DNA from 3 places in the Aureimonas populi genome. Region 2 is predicted to be linked to each of the others. Evidence: predicted binding sites of a transcription regulator. Region 2 holds the regulator's gene; each other region holds the start of a gene.
The links. The regulator LexA, encoded in region 2, represses DNA repair genes until DNA is damaged. The targets are predictions, from matches to a motif close to TGTTCNNNNTGTGTTCNG.
Positions count from the first base shown of each region.

Region 1: the regulator LexA is predicted to act here: its motif matches at 2,938-2,955, upstream of uvrA (excinuclease ABC subunit UvrA).
Region 3: the regulator LexA is predicted to act here: its motif matches at 2,756-2,773, upstream of parE (DNA topoisomerase IV subunit B).

Region 1 covers NZ_CP072611.1:2,854,731-2,859,390, forward strand. Annotated here, with positions in the region: gene gyrA (DNA gyrase subunit A) at 1-1,474, opposite strand, end outside; gene ssb (single-stranded DNA-binding protein) at 1,832-2,374, opposite strand; gene J7654_RS18360 (VOC family protein) at 2,480-2,692, opposite strand; gene J7654_RS18365 (VOC family protein) at 2,661-2,900, opposite strand; gene uvrA (excinuclease ABC subunit UvrA) at 3,046-4,660, shown strand, end outside.
Region 2 covers NZ_CP072611.1:2,692,880-2,697,539, reverse strand. Annotated here, with positions in the region: gene trpD (anthranilate phosphoribosyltransferase) at 1-297, shown strand, start outside; gene trpC (indole-3-glycerol phosphate synthase TrpC) at 294-1,091, shown strand; gene moaC (cyclic pyranopterin monophosphate synthase MoaC) at 1,088-1,576, shown strand; gene J7654_RS12700 (molybdopterin molybdotransferase MoeA) at 1,573-2,784, shown strand; gene lexA (transcriptional repressor LexA) at 2,859-3,566, shown strand; gene J7654_RS12690 (ComEC/Rec2 family competence protein) at 3,589-4,660, opposite strand, start outside.
Region 3 covers NZ_CP072611.1:2,863,176-2,867,835, reverse strand. Annotated here, with positions in the region: gene J7654_RS13495 (hypothetical protein) at 19-390, opposite strand; gene parE (DNA topoisomerase IV subunit B) at 635-2,656, opposite strand; gene glnA (type I glutamate--ammonia ligase) at 2,849-4,258, opposite strand; gene J7654_RS13480 (P-II family nitrogen regulator) at 4,305-4,643, opposite strand.

The DNA.
Region 1 (4,660 bases), 160 kb from region 2:
GGGGCGTGGAGAACTCGTCGCGCGCGGCGATCAGTTCGGCCTTGATGATGTCGCGCACGCGAACGCGCGAGGAGAGGATGTCGAGATAATCCTTGATCTCGGATCCGAGCTTGTTCAACTCGTCACCGATCTCGTCGCGGCCGAGCGCCGTCAGGCGTTGGAGGCGAAGGTCGAGGATGGCGCGGGCCTGCGCCTCCGAAAGCCGGTAGGTTCCCGCCTCCGAAATGCGGTGGCGCGGATCGTCGATCAGCCGCACGAGCGGGGCCACGTCCTTGGCTTCCCATTCGCGCTCCATCAACTGTTCGCGCGCTGTCGCCGGGTCGGGCGCGCGGCGGATGAGGGCGATGATCTCGTCGATATTGGCGACCGCGATGGCAAGGCCCACCAGCACATGCGCGCGTTCGCGCGCCTTGCGCAGCAGGAACTTGGTGCGCCGGTTCACCACCTCCTCGCGGAAGGCGATGAAGGCCGAGAGCATGTCGACCAGCGTCATCTGCTCCGGCTTGCCACCGTTCAGCGCCACCATGTTCGCGCCGAAGGAGGTCTGCAGCGGAGTGAAGCGGTAAAGCTGGTTCAGCACCACGTCGGAGGACGCCTCGCGCTTCAGCTCCACCACGACGCGGTAGCCGTCGCGATCGCTCTCGTCGCGAATGTCGGAGACACCTTCGATGCGCTTGTCGCGCACGAGCTCGGCCATCTTCTCGATCATCGTCGCCTTGTTCACCTGGTAGGGAACCTCGGTGACGATGATCGCCTCGCGCTCGCCGCGCATCTCCTCGATATGCACCTTGCCGCGCATCAGGATGGAGCCGCGCCCGGTGGAATAGGCCGACTGGATGCCGGCCCGGCCGAGAATGATCGCGCCCGTCGGGAAATCGGGGCCCGGAATGATCTCGATCAGTTCCGGCAATGTGATCTGCGGATTGTCGATCATGGCCACGCAGCCGTCGACGATCTCGCCGAGATTATGCGGCGGGATGTTCGTCGCCATGCCCACGGCGATGCCGCCGGAGCCGTTGACCAAGAGGTTCGGAACGCGCGCGGGAAGCACCACGGGCTCCATCTCGCGCCCGTCGTAATTCTCCTGGAAGTCGACCGTTTCCTTGTCGATATCCTCGAGGATCGCTTCGGAGACCTTCTCCAGGCGGCACTCGGTGTAGCGCATGGCCGCCGGGGGGTCGCCGTCGATCGAGCCGAAATTGCCCTGCCCGTCGATCAGCGGCGCGCGCAGCGACCAGTCCTGCGCCATGCGCACCAGCGCGTCGTAGATCGAGGCGTCGCCATGCGGATGGTACTTACCCATCACCTCGCCGACGACACCTGCGGATTTGCGGAACGGGCGATTCCAGGCAAGGCCCATTTCGCTCATCGCAAAGAGCACGCGCCGGTGCACGGGCTTCAACCCGTCACGCACGTCGGGCAGCGCGCGGCTCACGATCACGCTCATCGCGTAGTCGAGATAGGACCGCTGCATTTCCTCGATAATGGAGACGGATTCGATCCCGCGCGGGCGTTCGGGCGGGGTTTTGCTGTCTTCGTCGGCCAAGTGGTTTTCCCGGCTGCTTCTAGCGTCAGAGGGGGTATGGAACCTGCGGCCTCAAAGCGCAAGGGCGACGAGCCGCGCCCGGGCGGAAGCCTTGCGCGGTATCCTGGCCCTCGCTCCTCAGCGCGGCGTTAAGCCTCTCGTTCGGCTGGACAGGTGCTCCCCTCGCCACTCCGGTGCGGGGCGCACCTTATGAAAGGAGGCAGCAGGCCGTTGAGAAACGGCCTGGCCATTCCGGTCGAGTCGCTGGTGCGGCCTGCTTCTCGACCGGGCCGCGCGCGTTGATCTTCAGAACGGAATTTCGTCGTCGAGGTCATCCGATCGGCCCCCGCCTCCTCCGCCTCCGGCACTGCCGCCCCCGCGCGAGCTGCCACCGCTGGAACCGTATCCGCCGCCACCGCCGCCGGAGCGTCCCCCGCCCCCGCCGCCGCCGCGCTCGTATCCGCCACCGCCGCCTTCATAAGAGCCGCCGCCTTCGTTGCGGCCGTCGAGCATCTGCAACTCGCCCCGGAAGCGCTGGAGCACGACTTCCGTAGTGTACCGCTTCTGCCCGGACTGGTCGTCCCATGAGCGGGTCTGGAGCTGGCCCTCGATATAGACCTTCGATCCCTTCTTCAGGAACTGCTCGGCCACCTTCACGAGATTCTCGTTGAAGATGACGACGTTGTGCCATTCGGTGCGCTCCTTGCGCTCGCCCGAGGCGCGGTCGCGCCAGCTCTCCGAAGTGGCGATGCGCAGATTGACCACGGCGTCGCCGGAGTTCAGTCGGCGCACCTCCGGGTCCGCCCCGAGATTGCCCACGAGGATGACCTTGTTGACGCTGCCTGCCATGTTTTCCGTCTCCTGCGCCCGGATGAAGTGTTCGGCGAACCTAGGGATGCGACCGCGCCCAAGAAAGGCACAGCTCTGCTTTCCCCCTGATTCTTTCATGATTCGCTACGGCAGCACGATGCTTCCGTCCGCTTGCGGCACGAGGGTCGGTGCATAGGTCACCTCCCAGGGATGGCCGTCGGGATCGGCGAAGTAGCCGACATAACCGCCCCACGGTGCTTCGTGAGGGGCACGAAGCACGGCGGCGCCCGCAGCCTTCGCTTCGCCCATCAACAGGTCTGCCTCCTCACGCGAGCGCGTGTTGTAGGCCAGCGTCACGGGCGCCCGGGCGAGGTTCGGCAAGCCCCGTATCGGCCGTCAGCGCGGCCTGTTCGTACAGCGCGATGGCGCTGCCCCCGATCTGGAAGAAGGCGATTCCCGTCTGGCTCGCGCTGGAGGCTTTCCAGCCGAGCCTCTCGTAAAACGCTCGCGCCCTTCCCACATCGGCCACGCCGAGGGTAAGAAGCGTCATTCTCTGTTCGAACATCACTTGGCCTCTCTTGCCAGCCTCAGGCAGGGCGAATAGGAACATAGAGAGAACACTAGAACGCTTTTCGTCAAGCCGCGTTGTGACCAGACCTCGCCGGGACTGGTTCGGCGGAGATGGGGACCAGGGTGTCGCGGCAGAGCTCATGAAGAACACGATTTCGGTGCGCGGCGCGCGCGAACACAATCTGAAGAATGTCGATCTCGATCTTCCCCGGGACAGCCTGATCGTCATGACGGGGCTCTCCGGGTCGGGCAAGTCGTCGCTCGCCTTCGACACGATCTATGCCGAGGGGCAGAGGCGCTATGTCGAGAGCCTCTCGGCCTATGCGCGCCAGTTCCTCGAGATGATGCAGAAGCCGGACGTCGACCAGATCGACGGCCTCTCGCCGGCCATCTCCATCGAGCAGAAGACCACGTCGAAGAACCCGCGCTCGACGGTGGGCACCGTCACCGAGATCTACGATTACCTGCGCCTTCTTTTCGCGCGGGTGGGCGTGCCCTATTCGCCCACCACTGGCCTGCCGATCGAAAGCCAGACCGTCAGTCAGATGGTCGATCGCATCCTCGCGCTCGAGGAAGGCACGCGCCTGTATCTGCTCGCCCCGCTGGTGCGCGGGCGAAAGGGCGAATACCGCAAGGAACTGGCGGAGCTTCAGAAAAAGGGTTTCCAGCGGGTTCGCATCGATGGCGAGTTTCACGACATTGCCGATGCGCCTGCGCTGGACAAGAAGTACAAGCACGATATCGACATCGTGGTGGACCGCGTCGTGGTTCGCGCGGACATTTCCGCGCGCCTGGCCGACTCGCTCGAGACCGCTCTGCGGCTGGCCGATGGCATCGCGGTGGCCGAATTCGCCGATGGCACGGACGAGCGCGGGAGGCCGCGCCAGATGGTCTTCTCGGAGAAGTTTGCCTGCCCGGTGTCCGGCTTCACAATTCCCGAGATCGAGCCACGTCTCTTCTCCTTCAATAACCCGTTCGGCGCCTGCCCGAGCTGCGACGGCCTCGGCTCTCACCAGGCGGTCGATCCGCGCCTGATCGTGCCGGACGAGAACCGCACGTTGAAGGGAGGGGCCATCGCGCCGTGGGCGAAGTCCACCTCGCCCTATTACGGGCAGACGCTGGAGGCGCTGGGGCGCGAATACGGCTTCAAGCAGACCGACAAATGGTCCGATCTCAGCGAGGCCGCGCGCGAAGCGATCCTGAACGGCACAGGCCGCACAAAGATCGAGTTCCGTTACAATGACGGGCTGCGCTCGTACAAGACGACAAAGCCTTTCGAGGGCATCGTCACCAATCTTGCCCGACGCTATCGCGAGACGGATTCGGCGTGGTCGCGCGAGGAGATCGAGCGATACATGTCGGCCACGCCCTGCCCGGCCTGCACGGGATACCGGCTGAAGCCGGAAGCGCTGGCGGTGAAGATCGCCGGAAAGCATGTCGGTGCCGTCACGGAGCTTTCGATCCGGCAGGCCGCCGCCTGGTTCGAGACGCTGCCCGAGGAACTGACGCAGAAGCAGAACGAGATCGCCGTCCGCATCCTCAAGGAGATTCGCGAGCGACTGAAATTCCTCAACGATGTGGGGCTCGATTACCTGACGCTCGCGCGCGCCTCCGGCACCCTGTCGGGCGGCGAATCGCAGCGTATTCGCCTTGCCTCGCAGATCGGCTCCGGCCTCACCGGCGTTCTGTACGTTCTGGACGAGCCCTCCATCGGCCTGCACCAGCGCGACAATGAACGGCTTCTCGTTACGCTCA
Region 2 (4,660 bases):
ACCTTCAGCCTTCAGCCGGAGGATGTCGGCCTGGCGACCCGCCCTCTCGGCGAGATCAAGGGCGGCGACGGACGTGAAAACGCGCTCGCCTTGCGCGCCGTGCTCGATGGCCGGGAAGGCGCCTATCGCGACATCGTGCGCCTCAATGCCGGCGGGGCGCTGGTCGTCGCGGGCCGGGCCTCGGACCTTGCCGAGGGGATTTCCATGGCGACCGAATCGATCGACACGGGCGCGGCGCGCGATGCGCTGGCCCGGCTCGTGGACGCGACCGGCCGCGCGGCGGGCGAAGGGGCATGAGCGACATTCTCTCCCGGATCGGAGCCTACAAGCGCGAAGAGATCGCCCGCGCACGACAAGCCGTGCCGCTGGGCGAGCTGGAGCGGCGGATCGCCGAAAGGGACGCGCCGCGCGGCTTCGAGCGCGCCATCCGCTCCACGCTGGATAAGGGTCGCTTCGCGCTGATCGCGGAGGTGAAGAAGGCAAGCCCCTCCAAGGGCCTGATCCGCCCGGATTTCGACCCGCCTGCCCTGGCGAAGGCCTATGAGCGCGGCGGCGCGACATGCCTCAGCGTTCTGACGGACGCGCCCTCCTTTCAGGGGCACGCTTCCTTCCTCACGGCTGCCCGGGATGCGACGGCACTGCCCGCGCTGCGAAAGGACTTCCTCTTCGACCCCTATCAGGTGGCCGAAGCGCGAGCATGGGGCGGGGACGCCATTCTGGTGATCATGGCGGCGGTGGAGGACAGCCTTGCCGCCGAACTCGAGTCGGCCGCCCTGCATCACGGGCTCGATGTCCTGATCGAGGTTCACGACGAGGCGGAGCTGGAGCGCGCCCTGAAGCTGGCGTCCCCCCTGATCGGCATCAACAACCGCAACCTGCGCACTTTCGAAACGGATCTGGCAACCTCCGAGCGCCTTGCGCCGCTTGTGCCAGAGGATCGGATCGTGGTGGGCGAGAGCGGGATCAACCTGAATGTGGACTGCCTGCGGCTGAGGAAGGCCGGGATCGGCACGATCCTGGTCGGCGAGAGCCTGATGCGCCACGAGGACGTGGAGGCCGCCACGCGCGCTTTGCTGGGGGATATCCGATGAAGCCGGACGCGCCGGGCCTGACGCATCTGGACGCCACCGGCGCGGCTTCGATGGTCGACGTGGGCGACAAGGCGGAAACGATGCGCGTCGCACGGGCCGAGGGATTGGTGACGATGCGTTCCGAGACACTCGACCTCATCCTTTCGGGGCAGGCGAAGAAGGGCGATGTCATCTCCATCGCGCGCATCGCCGGCATAATGGCGGCCAAGAAGACGTCCGATCTCATCCCTTTGTGCCATCCGCTGATGCTCGACAAGGTGGGCGTGGAGATCGAGGCGGAGCCCTCCCTGCCGGGTTTGCGCGTTACCGCCACGGCCAGGCTCTCGGGCAAGACGGGCGTGGAGATGGAAGCACTGACGGCCGTTTCAGTCGCCTGCCTCACCGTCTACGACATGGCAAAGGCTGTCGATCGGTCGATGCAGATCACCGCCATCCGCCTCCTGGAGAAGTCCGGCGGCCGTTCGGGCGACTGGGCGGCGGAATGAGCCTTCTGCCGCTGGAAGCCGCGCTCGAACGACTCCTCTCCGACGTTTCGCCCATCACCGACGAGGAGCTTGTTCCGCTGCGCGAGGCCACCGGCCGGGTTCTGGCATGTGACGTGAGCGCACTTCGCACCCAGCCGGATTTCAACGCCTCGGCCATGGACGGCTACGCAGTGCGATCCGCACAGACGGCCTCGCCTCCATCCGTGCTGTCGGTCATAGGCGAATCGGCCGCCGGCCACGCCTTCGGCGGCCGGATACAGGATGGCGAGGCCGTTCGTATCTTCACAGGCGCGCCCGTGCCCGACGGGGCCGACGCCGTTCTGATCCAGGAGGATGCCGAGCGGCTCGGCGAACGTCAGGTGCGCGTTCTTGCCGTCGTCATGCCCGGCGAGAACGTCCGCCCCGCCGGCAACGATTTTCGACAGGGCGACGTGCTCCTTCAGCGACATGCGCGCTTGACGCCCGGTGCCGTGGCGCTGGGCGCGAGCGGCGGCCATCCCCGCCTGCCCGCCCTGCGTCGTCCCCGCGTGGCCATCCTCGCCACGGGCTCCGAACTGGTCGAGCCCGGCGCGCCACTCGGCCCCTCGCAGATCGTCGCCTCGAACAGCTACGGCCTGGCTGCTCTCGTCGAGGCGAATGGGGGGGAGGTTCTGGATTGCGGCATCGCGCCCGACCGGGTGGGCGACATCCGCGCGCAGATAGACCGCGCCTTGCGCGACGGCGCCGACATCTTCGTCTCCATCGGCGGCGCATCCGTCGGCGACCACGATCTCGCGGCGAAAGCTTTCGAGGAATCGGGGGCAACACTCGACTTCTGGAAGGTGGCCATGCGGCCCGGCAAGCCCCTGATGGCCGGGCGCCTCGGGCCGATGCGGCTTCTCGGCCTGCCCGGTAACCCTTCCTCCTGCATGGTCGCGGCCACGCTGTTCCTGCGTCCCCTGCTCCGCCGCCTCGCGTGCCTGCCTCCCATCGTCGAGAGAACCGGGCGCCTCGGCAGCGGGATGCGCGCGAATGGCGTGCGCGCCGATTTCGTCAGATCGATGCTGAACCCCGCGGGCGACCGCGAAACGCCGGAAGTCCTGCCGCTCGACAGGCAGGATTCCTCGCTCCTTTCAATCTACGCCCGTGCGCAGGTCCTCATCCACCGCCCTCCCCACGCGCCCCCGGCCAGCCCAGGGGACGCCTGCCGTTTCGTCGTTCTGGACTGACGGGTCCTTGCGGAACACAACTAGAACAGATAGGTTTGTTCAGGTTTTGTTTTTGATTCTGCGGGGCCGCCTCGATGCTGACGCGCAAGCAGCACGATCTTCTTCTCTTCATTCACGAGCGGTTGCAGGCTGCCGGCGTTCCGCCATCCTTCGACGAGATGAAGGACGCGCTCGAACTGAAGTCCAAGTCGGGCATTCATCGGCTCATCACGGCACTGGAGGAGCGCGGCTTCATTCGCCGCCTTCCCAATCGCGCCCGGGCGCTGGAAATCCTGCGGCTGCCCGAAGGCAGCGCCAAGCCGGCGCGCCCGGCCGGCGGCTTCAAGCCGAGCATCGTGGGCGGTGCCCGTGCACCGGCGGCGGAAAAGAAGGGCATGGGCGCGCATGAGGCCGCCAATGATGGCGTGAGTGTCCCCGTCATGGGCCGCATCGCGGCGGGCGTGCCCATCTCGGCCATCCAGAACAACACGCGGCACGTCACCCTGCCCGCCGACCTGATTGGCGGCGGGGAGCATTACGCACTCGATGTGGCCGGCGATTCGATGATCGAGGCGGGAATTCTCGACGGCGATACGGTCATCATCCGGCGCGGCGATACGGCCAGCCCGGGAGAGATCGTGGTCGCACTGGTGGACGACGAGGAAGCCACGCTCAAGCGGTTTCGGCGCAAGGGCGACAGGATTGCCCTGGAAGCGGCCAATCCAGCCTACGAGACACGCATCTTCGGCGCTGACCAGGTGAAGGTGCAGGGCAAGCTCGTCGGGCTGATCCGCCGGTATTAAGGCCGAACTGTCGGCTGGCACGCTATTCGGCGGTGGCGGTGCGGGGGGATGCTGATGCGTCCCGCTCCGGGTTGCGCCAGAACTCCGGCCATGGCGCATGGCGGTGCCTGTTCCATTCGCGTGGCTCCGCCGCGATGGAAGGCGTGACAACGGCCCGGCCGGTTTGCGGATCGGCGGAAACGGCGAGAGAACCGGTACGCCGCAAGCTTCGCAGCGTGACGAGGTGCGCCCCGCTGCGGCATTGCGAAAGTCGGATCGCGCGGGAGACGATGGCGACATCCGTGGTGTCGCAGAGAAGTCCCGTCTTCTCGTAGTCCTCGGTCCATCCCACCCTCAACCCGCTGCGCGTCGTGGCCCGGCAGATATTCTCCGTGCAGGTGAAGGCGCCGGGCGAGGTGTCACGGTGCGTGTTCTCTTCGCGCGGATAGGCCTCCGGGAAGGCGCGGCTCCATTGGCTGTCGACGAAGCCGTTCGGCCGCTCCTTCAGATGGGCAAGTCCGCCTTCCTCGCCCACCAGGGCAAGCTGCTTGCCGTCTTCGAAGATCAGGAGTTCGGGCGGCTCGCGGCGATCGGGTGCGAGGGTCAGGCCGACCAAGGCCAGGGGCAAGGCGATCCACCTCAGGCGGCTTGCGAAGAAACAGAGCGAAAGCACCGCAGCCGAAAGCAGAACGAGGCCCGATTTCGTCATGAGCCCGGTCGTGCGGTCGGGAAACCAGGCTGCGAGGATTTCGGCCATACGGAAGACGAGAGTGAGGCCATGGCCCATGGCCTGCCACACCGGCGAATCCAGCCCGAAGGGCATCAGCAGAACCGCGATCAAGGCCGCCGGCATGATCCAGAAGCTGAAGAGCGGCATGATCGCGACATTGGCGATGAGGCCGCCGAGAAGGGCGGCGCGCTGGAAATGATAGACGCCGTAGGGCGCCGTGGCTCCTCCGGCGATAAGCGAGGACAAGGCGAGCGCCATAGTCGCAAGGGCAGCCCCCGCGAGTACGCCGCGCGGTGGCCCCGCCCTGCGCTGCCTGCGCCTGTTCCACCAGCGCATCAAAGCGCCGTAGGCGCCGATCAGGGCGGCCGTCGCGGCGAAGGACATC
Region 3 (4,660 bases), 170 kb from region 2:
CAGCACCCAAGCTGCGCGTCAATTCGAGGCCGGCCCGAACACGTAGGGTTCCTGCGAGGTGAAAAAGAGTTCGTAGGTTTCCGCGATCTCCCCATCCAGCGGCACGATGTCGAGGAAAAGGGTCAGAAGCTCCGCCTGCGCCTCGGAGGGCGCGTCGGGCCGATAGCTGACGATCGCTCCGTCCAGCTCCCCGATCTCCACGATCTCGGTGCTGGTGGAGACGCGAACCTGCCCGCCATCCTTTTCGAGTTGCTGAACGAAGAAGCGGTTTCCCGTCGTTTCGTCGAGCGACTGGAGCATGACCGTGCGCCAGATTCCCCGGCGCTCGCCTTCGATCCATGGACCGAGGACCTGAACATCGGCCACGAGCGGCGAAAGGGATCGAAGCATGTCGGCGGCTTCGTCTTCGGCTGAAGCCCCACCGTCAGCCGCGCTTTCCTGGCCGTTGGCTGGTGCGGGCTGCGAAGCGAGCGGGGCTGACTGCGGCTCCGGGGTCGCGGGAGGAGGGCTCTCCTGCGCCCCCACCGGCATCGACCCCAGGGCGAGAATGGCAGCAGCGGCGGCGAGGCGGGACGGAAGCAACATCGTATCGAACCTTTGGCGAGAAGCGCTAGGGCAAGATGGGTCGGGTGCGTCAGACGTCGAGGTCTTCGGCAAAGGCCGCGCGGTCCTGGATGAAGCGAAAACGAGCCTCAGGCTTGCTGCCCATCAGCGCATCGACAGCCCCCGCCGTGCCGCTTTCCACCGCGTCGTCGATCTCCACGCGCAGGAGCGTGCGCTTGCGCGGGTCCATCGTCGTTTCCTTCAGTTGCGAGGGCAGCATCTCGCCCAAGCCCTTGAAGCGGCTGATCTCGATCTTGCCCTTCCCCTTGAAGTCGCGCGCAATCAGACGCTCCCGGTCGCGGTCGTCGCGGGCATAGACCGTCTTGCCTCCCTGGCTCAGCTTGTAGAGCGGCGGCACGGCGAGGAAGAGATGCCCCTCGCGGATCAGCTCGGGCATTTCCTGGAAGAAGAAGGTAATCAGCAGCGAAGCGATATGCGCGCCGTCGACATCGGCGTCGGTCATGATGATGACCCGCTCGTAGCGAAGGTCCGCCTCCCGGTATTTGCCGCGCGTTCCGCAGCCCAGCGCCTGGATGAGGTCGGAAAGCTGCTGGTTGGCGCCCAGCTTTTCGCGCCCGGCCGACGCGACGTTCAATATCTTGCCGCGCAGGGGAAGAATTGCCTGCCGCGAACGGTCTCGGGCCTGCTTGGCGGAACCGCCGGCAGAATCGCCCTCCACGATGAAGAGCTCGGCTCCCGCGGCGCCGGTCTGCGAGCAATCCGCCAGCTTGCCGGGCAGGCGCAGCTTGCGCGTTGCTGTCTTGCGGCTGACTTCCTTCTCCTGCCGGCGGCGCAGGCGCTCGTCGGCGCGTTCCACCACCCATTCGATCAGCCGGGCCGCATCCTGCGGCGAGGAAGCGAGCCAGATGTCGAAACTGTCTCGGAGCGAGGCTTCCACGATGCGATGCGCCTCGGCGGTGGCCAGCCGATCCTTGGTCTGCCCGACGAATTCGGGCTCGCGGATGAAGACGGACAGCATGGCGGAGGCCGTCATCATCACGTCGTCCGCCGTGATGATCGAAGCCTTCTTGTTTCCCGAAATCTCCGCGAAGGCCTTGAGTCCGCGCAGCAGGACCGAACGCAGGCCGGCCTCGTGAGTGCCGCCCTCGGGCGTCGGGATCGTGTTGCAGTAGGAACGCACGAAGCCATCGGCCGCCGTCCACGACACCGCCCATTCCACCGCACCGTGGCCGGAGACCTTCTCCGTTCGGCCAGCGAAGATCTGCGAGGTGACGCGATGCTCCTTGCCGATGGATGCGGCGAGATAATCCTTCAGGCCGCCGGGAAAGTGAAAGCTTGCACGGGCCGGCACCTGATCGCTGCCGTCGAGCAGCCGGGGATCGCATGACCAGCGGATTTCAACGCCGCCGAACAGGTAGGCCTTGGATCGGGCCATCGCGAAGAGGCGGGCGGGTTCGAAAGCCGCCTCCTCTCCGAAGATCAGCGGATCTGGCTTGAAGCGCACGCGCGTTCCACGCCGGTTCTGAACGTCGCCCGCTTCCTCCAGCGGGGTGACGGCCAGGCCGCGCGCATAAGACTGCCGGTAAAGCTTGCGCCCGCGCGCGATCTCGACATCCAGCCGCTCCGACAGGGCATTCACCACGGAAACGCCCACGCCGTGCAGGCCGCCGGAGGTTTCGTAGACGCGCGAATCGAACTTGCCGCCCGCATGAAGCGTAGTGAGGATCACCTCCAGCGCGGACTTGTCGCGGTATTTCGGGTGCGGGTCGATGGGAATGCCGCGCCCGTTATCCGTCACCGAGAGATAGCCATCCGCGTCCAGCGAGACGTCGATGACCGATGCGTGGCCCGCGACCGCCTCGTCCATCGAATTGTCGATCACCTCAGCGAAAAGGTGATGCATCGCCTTGGAGTCGGTGCCGCCGATATACATTCCGGGGCGGCGGCGCACAGGCTCGAGCCCTTCCAGCACCTCGATATCGGCAGCCGTATATTCGGTGTTCTGGACAAAGGGCTCGGCCACCGCGAGGGGTCGGGCAGGGGCACGCACGGGCTTGCGCGCGGCAGCGCCGGAGAACAGATCATCACTCATAGAGGACCTATTCCCGCTGCCCGCAAACGCCTGCTCCCGCCATGAAGTGCCATGGCCTAGGGGTATACTTTCACGAAATGTTCTTCAAGGCGCGCTGGTGAAAACAAGGCCGGAACTGACGGCCCGTTGCAGACCCGCCACGAAAAAAGGCCCCGCGAACGGGGCCCTCTTCGATCGGGTCGGCCTCGAGGCTCAGACCGAATAGTACATGTCGAACTCGACCGGATGCGGCGTCATCTCGTAGCGCAGCACCTCGGCCATCTTCAGGTCGATGAAGGCGTCGATCTGGTCGTCGTCGAACACGCCGCCGGCCTTCAGGAAGTCGCGGTCGGCATCCAGGCTTTCCATCGCCTCGCGCAGGGTGCGGCAGACGGTGGGGATCTCCTTCAGCTCCTCGGGCGGCAGGTCGTAAAGGTCCTTGTCCATGGCCGCGCCCGGATGGATCTTGTTCTTGATGCCGTCGAGGCCGGCCATGAGCATGGCTGAGAAGGCGAGGTAGGGGTTCGCCGTCGGGTCGGGGAAGCGGACCTCGACGCGCTTGGCCTTCGGCGACTGGCCGAAGGGGATGCGGCAGGAGGCGGAACGGTTGCGCGCCGAATAGGCGAGCAGCACCGGAGCCTCGTAGCCCGGCACGAGGCGCTTGAACGAGTTGGTCGACGGGTTGGTGAATGCGTTCAGCGCCTTGGCATGCTTGATGATGCCGCCGATGTAGAACAGCGCGGTGTCCGACAGGCCGGCATATTCATTGCCCGCGAAGGTGGGCTTGTCGGCCTTCCAGATCGACTGGTGGACATGCATGCCCGAGCCGTTGTCGCCGAAGACCGGCTTGGGCATGAAGGTGGCCGTCTTGCCGTAGGCGTTTGCGACCTGATGGATCACGTACTTGTAGATCTGCATCTTGTCGGCGTTGCGCACGAGCGTGTCGAACTTGATGCCGAGTTCGTGCTGCGCGGCCGCCACCTCGTGGTGATGCTTTTCGACCGCGACGCCCATCTCGGCCATCACCGTCAGCATCTCGGAGCGCATGTCCTGAAGCGAATCGATGGGGGGAACCGGGAAGTAACCGCCCTTGATACGCGGACGGTGGCCAAGATTGCCCGTCTCGTAATCCGCATCGTCGTTCGAGGGCAGCTCGGTCGAGTCGAGCTTGAAGCCGGTATTGTAGGGGTCCGCCTTGTACTTCACGTCGTCGAAGACGAAGAACTCGGCCTCGGGGCCGAAATAGGCGGTATCGCCGATGCCGGACTGCTGGAGGTACGCCTCGGCCTTCTTGGCCGTCGAGCGCGGGTCGCGGTTGTAGCTCTCACCCGAGATCGGATCGAGGATGTCGCAGTAGATCGCCATGGTCGACTGCGCGAAGAACGGGTCCATGTGCGCCGTCTCGGGATCGGGCATCAGGACCATGTCCGACTCGTTGATCGCCTTCCAGCCGGCGATGGAGGAACCGTCGAACATCGAGCCTTCGGAGAACATGTCCTCGTCCACGATGGACACGTCCATCGTGACGTGCTGCAGCTTTCCCTTCGGATCGGTAAAGCGCAGATCGACGAACTTGATCTCGTTGTCCTTGATCTGCTTCAGAATATCGTTGGCCGATGTCATCCCTGGCTCCTGGTCTCGACGATAGGGTTGAAAGAATGCGGGGCGGTCAGATGGCGTCCACGCCGGCTTCGCCGGTGCGGATGCGGATCGCCTCCTCGATGTTTGACACGAAAATCTTGCCGTCGCCGATGCGGCCCGTCTGGGCGGCCTTGCGAATGGCCTCCACGGCCGCAGCCACGGACTCGTCGGCAAGAACGACCTCGATCTTCACCTTGGGGAGGAAATCGACGACGTATTCCGCGCCCCGGTAAAGCTCCGTGTGGCCTTTCTGGCGGCCGAAGCCCTTGGCTTCCGTCACGGTGATGCCCTGGAGCCCGACGTCCTGAAGCGCTTCCTTCACTTCGTCCAGCTTGAACGGCTTGATGATCGCCTCGACCTTCTTCATCGGACCTTCTCCTCGCA